2 linked regions of the Flammeovirga agarivorans genome follow. The protein of the gene in region 2 binds, or shares a complex with, the protein of the main gene of each other region. Links are inferred from orthologs where the notes say so. Each region holds a gene or a part of one and is shown on either strand. Other genes may lie near its edges.

What was found.
Region 1: the proteins of trxB (region 2) and trxA are in contact, whole or in part, in a crystal structure (PDB 1F6M), measured with the Escherichia coli proteins. The link is inferred for Flammeovirga agarivorans from one-to-one orthologs.

Annotation. Positions count from the first base shown.
Region 1 is NZ_JABAIL010000004.1:654,269-658,355, reverse strand. What follows is about bases 1,212-4,003. They hold trxA (thioredoxin), read left to right. Parts: upstream 1,212-2,343; coding sequence 2,344-2,664; downstream 2,665-4,003. Other genes in these bases: purN (phosphoribosylglycinamide formyltransferase), read right to left, coding at 3,603-4,003; HGP29_RS15570 (YebC/PmpR family DNA-binding transcriptional regulator), read right to left, coding at 2,799-3,524; HGP29_RS15580 (nitroreductase family protein), read left to right, coding at 1,664-2,242; HGP29_RS15585 (proline dehydrogenase family protein), read right to left, coding at 1,212-1,485. Outside these bases: HGP29_RS15590 (hypothetical protein), read right to left, coding at 1-134; more of HGP29_RS15585, read right to left, coding at 304-1,211; more of purN, read right to left, coding at 4,004-4,087. UniProt on the Escherichia coli protein: Participates in various redox reactions through the reversible oxidation of its active center dithiol to a disulfide and catalyzes dithiol-disulfide exchange reactions.
Region 2 is NZ_JABAIL010000002.1:543,575-548,739, forward strand. Bases 1,210-4,140 are described here. They hold trxB (thioredoxin-disulfide reductase), read left to right. Parts: upstream 1,210-2,171; coding sequence 2,172-3,110; downstream 3,111-4,140. Other genes in these bases: HGP29_RS06990 (trypsin-like peptidase domain-containing protein), read left to right, coding at 1,210-2,142; HGP29_RS07000 (M23 family metallopeptidase), read left to right, coding at 3,326-4,140. Outside these bases: HGP29_RS06980 (pyridoxine 5'-phosphate synthase), read left to right, coding at 1-7; HGP29_RS06985 (beta/alpha barrel domain-containing protein), read left to right, coding at 7-615; more of HGP29_RS06990, read left to right, coding at 667-1,209; more of HGP29_RS07000, read left to right, coding at 4,141-4,381; HGP29_RS07005 (Ppx/GppA phosphatase family protein), read right to left, coding at 4,431-5,165.

The DNA.
Region 1 (4,087 bases), on a different replicon or contig from region 2:
ACTTCAGATAATGACTTCGATGTTAGTTTAGCTTCTTGTACTTTTTTAGTGGAGTGATTGGTGCCTGTAATATAATGATGAGCACCCACTAAGAAGAATAAACCAACAATTAAAAAAAGAAGTTTAGCTTTCATTTTAAACGATAATATTATAAAAAATTGTTATTCACCCGATTCGATTCACAATATATTAAAAATCTTAAAAAAGATGTAAATATTTCGCGATTAGGTGTAAAAAAAACTCTTAAATCTATCCGAATAATAGATCTAAGAGTTTTTCTTTATTCCTAAAGTAGAGTTTATACTACTTTTGACTTCTTCTCTTTAACTCGTTTTGAACTAATGTAAGTTCTCTACTTGCTTGTCCTGCTACTGAAGTATTTTCTTCCGCTCTTCTGAAAAGGTAAGGGAGTGCTTCTTTTACAGGCCCATATGGAAGATACTTTGCTACATTGTATCCTGCATGAGATAAATTAAAAGAGATATGATCACTCATACCGAACAATTGAGCGAAAAAGAAATTCGGGTGGTCAGTAGTAATACCATATCTATTTAATAATTCTACTAATAGTAGATTTGATTTCTCATTATGTGATCCAGCGCATAAAGCAAAGCCTTTATGGTTCTCCATAATATATTCAAGAGCAGCATCGTAATCTTTATCAGTAGCCTCTTTAGAAGGTTGTACAGGATTGCGGTAATTCATTTTTTGTGCTCTTGCTGCTTCTTTCTCCATGTATGCTCCACGTACTAATTTCACACCTAGGATAAAACCTTCTGTTTCTGCTCTTTCAAAATCTTCTTTTAACTGAGCCAATTTGCTATGTAAATACATTTGGTATGTATTATATACAATAGCTTTTTCTTTGTTGAATCTACGCATCATTTCTAATGCTAATTCATCAACAGGACCTTGCATCCAAGTTTCTTCAGCATCAATAAAGATTCTTACATCTTTTTGATAAGCGGTTTCACAAAGTAGCTCAACTCTTTTGACTACTTTTTCCCATTGTTCTTGTTCATCAGTAGTTAGAGTTTCTTTTGCGTGAACTTTCTCTAGTAAGCTGATTTTTGCAATACCTGTTAGTTTAAAAACAGAAAAGGGGATGTTTTTGTCCTTAGAAGATTCTTCGATGGTTTTTAAGATTTCTTCAACGGTTTGATCGAAGCTTTTATCAGTTTCAGCTCCTTCAACGGAATAATCTAGTATAGAACCAATGTTGTACTTACCTAGTACGCCAATAGTATTTGCACTATCTTCAATATTTTCACCTCCACAGAACTGTCTGAACAAAGTTTTCTTTACGATACCTTTGATGGGTAATCTCAAAGCGAATGCAAAGTTTAGTGCAGAGGTACCCAATTTAACCAATGCTGGAGAACCCATCATGGCAAAAAGCGCGTAAGTCTTTCTTAATTCGGCATCATTTCTCCACTCAAACGCTGTTTTAGTGTCCTGAAAATTAACTGTTGATGTGTCAACCATAGTTACGAATATTTATATGTTTTGTATGAGTTAGTTGTGTCTAGATAATAAAATGATGAAAGCGTGTTTTTTCGTATGATAACACAAAAGTAATGTAACATGTTATAATTTCTAGTACTTTTTGAGTTGAAATCGCATAAATCTGTGTTAATTTTGACAAATAAACATCAATAATACTATGCAGAACAAAATTTCAGAGCTGATAAGAAATAGGAGATCCTTCTTTCCACATGAATTTATTGAGGGTGAGATACCTAAAGAAGATATATTGGAGATACTTGAGAATGCAAACTGGGCTCCAAACCATGGATTAACAGAACCTTGGAGATTCACAGTTTTTTCAGGAGAAGGTTTAAAGACACTTTCTCAAATTCAAGGTGAAGTGTATAAAGACAATACTCCTGAGGAAGAATTTCAACAGGCGAGGTATGAAAAATTGGTAAAATTACCCCTTCAGTCTTCTCATGTGATTGCTATAAAAATGAAGAGAGGTAATAATGCTAAAATTCCAAAAGTAGAAGAAATTGAAGCAGTAGCATGTGCTGTACAAAATATGGCCTTAACTGTAACGGCTATGGGTTATGGTGGATATTGGAGTACAGGTGGAATGGTCAAGTTTAAAGCATCAAGAGAATTCTTTGGTCTCAACACAGATGATGAGTTTTTAGGACTGTTTTACATTGGTAAAGTGGCAACTACAAAAAAAGAAGGGAAGAGAGGTGATTTATCTGAGAAAGTTACTTGGGTAAATGAATAATCTTTTACTACATTTGTGCAACCAAATAAAATCTGTTACGTTATTATAAACGGTTGAACAGATGATAATTTGTTCATATGTAACTTAATCTTATTTAAAAAATGGGAAAAGCAGTAGAAATCACAGATGCTAACTTCGACGAAGTAGTATTAAATTCAGATAAACCAGTATTAGTAGACTTTTGGGCAACTTGGTGTGGACCTTGTTTAATGATGTCTCCAATTATCGAAGAATTGGCTACAGAAATGACTGACGCTGTAATCGGTAAGTTAGATGTTGATGCTAACCCTCAAGCTGCAGCTAAGTTTGGTATCCGTTCTATCCCAACAATGTTGGTATTCAAAAACGGTGAAGCTGTAGATAAGCACGTTGGTGCTGCTAGCAAAGCTGAAATCGCTGGTAAAATTTCTGCTCAGTTATAATTCAATTATAACTCAGAAATGAAAAGAGGCTGTCTCAAAACTTATTAAAAAGTTGAGACAGCCTCTTTTATTTATAAATAAGGGCTACTCTTTTAGAAAGAGTAGCCCTTATTTTATACTTAGGATAAACTAATTTATGCCATTGTGTGATATACATTTTGTACATCATCATCTTCTTCAAGCTTTTCTAAAAGTTTATCTACTTCTGCTTGTTGCTCTTCGTTTAATTCCTTTGTAACAGTAGGAATTCTCTCAAGACCTGACTTGATGATTTCATAACCACCTTCTTCTAAAGCCTTTTGTAATGAACCGAAGTTTGAGAATTCACCATAGATCACAACTTGCTCTTCTTCTCCTTCACCTTCAACGAAAACTTCTTCAGCACCGAAGTCGATAAGTTCAAGCTCAAGTTCTTCAACATCAAGATCTTCTGTTTTCTTTACATTGAAGTGACATTTATGATCGAACATAAATTCAACTGAGCCTGAAGTACCTAAACTACCATTCACCTTATTAAAATAGCTACGTACATTGGCTACAGTTCTGTTATTATTATCTGTTGCCGTCTCAACTAATACTGCAATACCATGTGGAGCGTATCCTTCGAATAAACGCTCATCATAATTTGAAGTATCTTTATCCGTTGCTCTCTTTATTGCACGATCAATGTTGTCTTTAGGCATGTTCTCTGCTTTACAGTTTTGTAAAACTGCACGAAGTCTAGAGTTTGTATCTGGATCTGAAGAACCACCTTCTTTAATTGCAATGACAATATCTTTACCCAAACGAGTAAACGTTTTTGCCATATGTGCCCATCTTTTTAATTTTCTTCCTTTTCTAAATTCAAAAGCTCTTCCCATTTCTCTTTTATATTGAATGTGATTTGACAAAAATAATAGATGAAAACTATTACTCTTAAAATTGATCTTTAATTTTCTTTAACCAAGTAATTGTTCAATAACCCTTGGGAAATAAAAGTGTTCTAACTTAAGAACTTTGGATGCAACTTCTTCTGGTGTGTCGTTTTCATCGATGGCTGTAGTCGCTTGCAAAATATATTGCCCTTCATCATATTTAGCATTACAATAGTGGATGGTAATACCAGATACTTTTTCTTTGTTTGCAACAACAGCTTGGTGAACATTTAAACCATACATTCCTTTTCCTCCATAATTTGGTAATAAGGCTGGGTGTATGTTGATCACCTTGTTTTCAAATTGGTTTAAAATATTTTCATGAACTAGGAGTAAGAAACCAGCAAGAATTACATATTCTACTTTTTCATCCTTTAGGAAAGTTAGAACAGTATCATCACTAAAAGCAGATTTAGGGAAATAATGCCCTTCTACATCTAATTGCTTTGCTTTATCTAAGACTCCAGCATTTTTGCGGTTTGAAAGCACTACAAAGTTTACATTTGAAT
Region 2 (5,165 bases):
GAAATAATGGAGTATAAGCACATCATATGTGACTTGGATAATCCTTATCAATCTGAGGATGCTGTAAACAAAGTTATCGACTTATGTTTACAGCATCCTTTCAAAGGGGTGCATGTACCTAACTATTGGGCAAAGAAAGTAATTCGGGATCTTAAGGAAAAAGATATTACCGTTATTAGTAGTATTGGAGAAGCCTCTGGTAATGACCTCACACAGATTAAGTTGTTTGCTCTAAAAGAGTTATTAAAACTCGGTGTAGAAGAAGTGTCTGTAACTATTAATCTTAGTGCATTAAGAACAAACTCAACTTGGTGTAAAATAGAGTTTTTACAATTGACGCAAACAGCACATGAAAAAGAAACTCTGATTACACTTCGATTACCTAAAACAGAAATCAATCAAGACGAAATACAAAAAATTATTCAAGTAGTTAACCATGCAGGTGTAGATTCTATACTCATATCAGAGCAAAATTTACACCACTTAGAAATGGTTCAAAAAGAAATATCAGACCTTGTAGAAATACAAGTTGAGTGCAATAATCAGCAACTTTTACAGAAGTTGTTGCAACAAAACATCAAGGTATTTTGGCAATCTTATGTCAATCTGTCATAATATCGGCAAAGGCACTTTTCTTGATATTGTAGTCATAAAAAATAACAGAAAATGAAACGAACACTTCTTACTACTTTAATTAGCGTATTGAGTGGTCTAGCTGGAGCATTTTTGTACACACAATATATCTACCAGCCGACGCCTCAAGAAGATTTCAGTTTTGCATCCAATGTTATTACTGAAGATACACCTATAATACGATCATCAGAAGAAACATCTTCTTATAAGAAAACTATTACTAACGACATATCATCCTTACCATCATTTGCTGAGGCTGCCTCTGCAAGTACAAAGTCTGTAGTCTATATTGTCACTTATGTAAAAGGCAGGTATAGTAATAGAAGAACATGGATGGAATTATTTTTCAACACACCATCACAAGGTCAATCAGATGTTGCGGTTGGTTCAGGTTCTGGGGTTATTTTCACTAATGATGGATATATCGTCACAAACAACCATGTGGTTAAAGGAGCGAATAAAATTGAAGTGATTTATGATAAAAGATCTTATCAGGCAAAGTTAATTGGTATTGATCCATCAACAGATATTGCTTTATTAAAGATTGAAAAGGACAACCTTCCTGCCATACAGATCGCTTCTTCTAAAGCGGTTAGAGTTGGTGATTGGGTATTAGCAGTAGGAAATCCATTTAATCTAACAAGTACTGTTACTGCTGGTATTGTAAGTGCAAAAGGTAGAAAGATAGGTATTATGAATGATGTATTTCCTATCGAGTCTTTTATACAGACAGATGCAGCAATTAACCCTGGTAATAGTGGTGGTGCTTTGGTAAACATGCATGGTGATTTAGTAGGTATTAATACTGCTATTTTATCAAAAACTGGAAGTTACGCAGGTTATGGCTTCGCTGTCCCTTCAGATATTGTTGCCAAGGTTGTGAATGATCTAAAGAAATATGGAGAAGTTCAAAAAGCATTTCTTGGGGCTAGTATCAAAGAAGTCGATGAAGATATAGCAGAAAAACTTCAATTAACGGATATACAAGGTGTTGTAATCACAAAAATTGAAGGAGGTGCAGCTGAGAAAAACAATCTTAAAGTCGGTGATGTTATTACATCTATCGATAATTTCAAAATTGATTCTGAAGCTGCTTATGATGAACAATTAAGTTATTACGTACCAGGAGATAAGATAACTTTATCAATCATCAGAGAGAATAAAGAAATAGAAAAATCAGTTGTTTTAACGAATATTGACGGAACAACTAATATTTCAGAGAAAAATATCTACGATGCCAAAGAAATTGGTGCTAAATTTACGGCGCTTTCCAAATTGGAGCAATCCAAGCTTGGGCTTTCTACAGGTATCAAAATAGAAGAAGTATCTGACAATGGGCTAATCAAAGAGATGGGTTTAAAGAAAGGAATGATCCTCGTTTCAATTAACAGGTATCCACTTGAAGACCCGAAAGATTTCAGTAAAATTCTTTCAAAAATTAGAGGAAGAGTAATTCTTGAAATTGTCAAAAAAGATTTATCTCATAGGTACTACAGTTATTATTTTTAGATTTAGCATTTAATAAACAAAAACATATTATGTCTAAGGAACACGTAAAAACCCTTATTATCGGGTCAGGTCCTGCAGGTTACACAGCAGCAATTTATGCTTCAAGAGCGAACCTAGCTCCAGTATTATATCAAGGTCCTCAACCAGGTGGTCAGTTGACAATTACAAATGACGTTGAAAACTTCCCAGGTTACCCTAAAGGAATTATGGGCCCACAAATGATGATGGAGATGCAGGAACAAGCTACTCGCTTTGGTACTGATATCCGTACGGGTTTAGTTACTTCTGTTCAATTAAGTGATAATGGCCCTCATACAGCAGTAGTGGATGAAGAAACCGAAATTACAGCTGATACTATTATTATTTCAACAGGTGCTTCAGCAAAATGGTTAGGATTAGAATCTGAAACTCGTTTAAATGGTGCAGGTGTTTCTGCTTGTGCAGTTTGTGATGGTTTCTTCTACAGAGGCCAAGAAGTTGCTGTTGTTGGTGCAGGTGATTCTGCTTGTGAAGAAGCTCACTATTTATCTAACCTTTGTTCAAAGGTTCACATGATTGTTCGTCGTGATGAGATGAGAGCGTCTAAAATCATGCAAGACCGTGTAATCAAGAAAGAGAACATCGAAATTCACTGGAACTCTGAAACTTTAGAAGTTCTTGGTGGTGATGCTGTTGAAGGTGTAAAAGTAATCAACAACAAAACCAATGAAGAAAGTGTAATTGATGTTACAGGTTTCTTCGTTGCTATCGGTCACAAACCTAATACTGATATCTTCAAGGGTCAGTTAGACATGGACGATGCTGGATATCTTGTTACTAAACCTGATAGCACAAAAACAAATATTAAAGGTGTTTTTGCTGCGGGTGATGTTCAGGACACTGTTTACAGACAAGCAGTAACTGCTGCGGGTACAGGCTGTATGGCGGCATTAGAAGCAGAAAGATACTTAACAGAGTTAGAAGACTAGTCTGTATTATCATAGAATAAAACGAAAGCGTTATCATAAAAAATATGGTAACGCTTTTTTGTATTTATCGGGGAAGTAAAAAAATACGTTAATCTCGAAGAATACTTAAGTTAATGAATTGTCTTTTAAGTGTTTCTTTAGTATTGTTGTAAGATCAATATTAAATTTATAAGCAAACAGGATTGATCTGGTTTGCTTAACGATGTAAAGTTACCATGTTTTTAAACTTTAAATTATCAAAACAAAAGACTTCGATAGCTATCACATTTTTTTCACTATGTTTACTTTCAAGCAGTGCTAATGGACAAGGCTTTTTCAAAAAGCTGTTTAAAGGCAAAGAAAAAAAACAAGAAAATGTTGCCATAACTTCATTAAATGAAGAGACAGAAGAGGCTATCTCCACTTTCCTACTTTCAAATGGTGAAATTGCGTGTGCTACAGATAAGGCAATTGAAAACTTACCAACACCCTACCAAAGAATTAATTTGAATTCTACTGAGCAATGCCAAAGTTTAGTAGAGATTCAACCTGGAAAATTTGTTGATGCTGTCTATTTAAATGGCTTCGACTATTATAAAAGTTGGGACAACTGGAATGTAAATCCTTACAATATCTCATCTAAAGTATTATCAGATAGCGTACAGCTTCATTTATATGATTCTACAGCGTCAAGTACGCAATGGGCATACCCACTAGATCAACCACAAAGAGTCACTTCTAAGTATGGTTTTAGAAGATGGAGGTTTCACCACGGTGTCGATGTTAAAGTTGCTATCGGTGATTCTATCCGATCGATGTTTGATGGTGTCGTAAGAATTGCCAAATACAATAGAAGAGGTTATGGTTATTACGTAATGGTAAGACATAAAAATGGTCTTGAAACTCTTTACGGCCATATGAGTAGATATATAGTAAGAGCAGGTCAGGAGGTTAAAGCTGGTGAAGTAATTGGACTCGGCGGCAATACTGGTAGAAGTACCGGACCACACCTACATTTTGAAATCAGATATCAAGGTTATGGGTTTAACCCATCTGATATGGTTGACTTTGCAAACCAAGAAATAGATATCCCTGCAGATTTTGACCTCACAGCGAAAAACTATGAGTTATTAATTGAATCGAAGAAGAGTGTTTATCACCGTATAAGACCCGGAGATTCGTTATGGAAAATCAGCAGAAAATATGGTACTAGTATTTCTAAAATATGCAGACTTAACGGCATGTCGAAGAGAACAACATTACGAGTTGGTCGAACCTTAAGGGTAAGATAAGACTCAATAAAAAAGCCATCGTATTCATCTACGATGGCTTTTTTATTGATTATTGATTAGGCTTATAACCTCTTTCCTTCATTAGATAATGCAAAACACCATCCTTTAACCCTACTCCTGGAACAATGATCTTCTCGGCTCCAGCAATATCCATTACATTTGTATAAATTCTTGCCGCAGGGATAATAACATCTGCCCTATCTTCATTGAGCCTCAGTTTCTTTACTCTTTCTTCAAAAGTAAACTCTTCCAACCAAGCTCTAATTTTCCTAAGCTCGGATAGATAGGTAATCTTATCTTCACTCTTCTTTTGCTTCGAAAGGTTAAAAAGCTTATTAATATTTCCTCCAGTCCCAATGGCTATAACTTCTTCCTCTCTGTTAAAATAAGGTGCAGACGACTGCTCGTACCAATGGCGAATAATATCAAACATGTTTGTACGTTCTTCTTTGTTCAATTTACGTACACTACCCATCTTAAATGATCTAGATGCTACCTTAGTTTTATGTCTGTATAGATTCAGTTCAGTACTACCTCCACCTACATCAATATGAATTACATTTCCCATTGGGATATATTTTCCTAATGCAAGTGAGATCATTTGAGCCTCTATAGAGCCATCTATAATGTCTACACGCAAACCATCTTTATAGTATACTCTTTCTACTATTTCCTTTCCATTACTTGCTTCTCTCATTGCAGAAGTAGCACATGCTATATAATCATTGACTTCATAAAGATCGAGTAATGTTGCGAATACTCTCATGAGTTTAACAAACTTCTC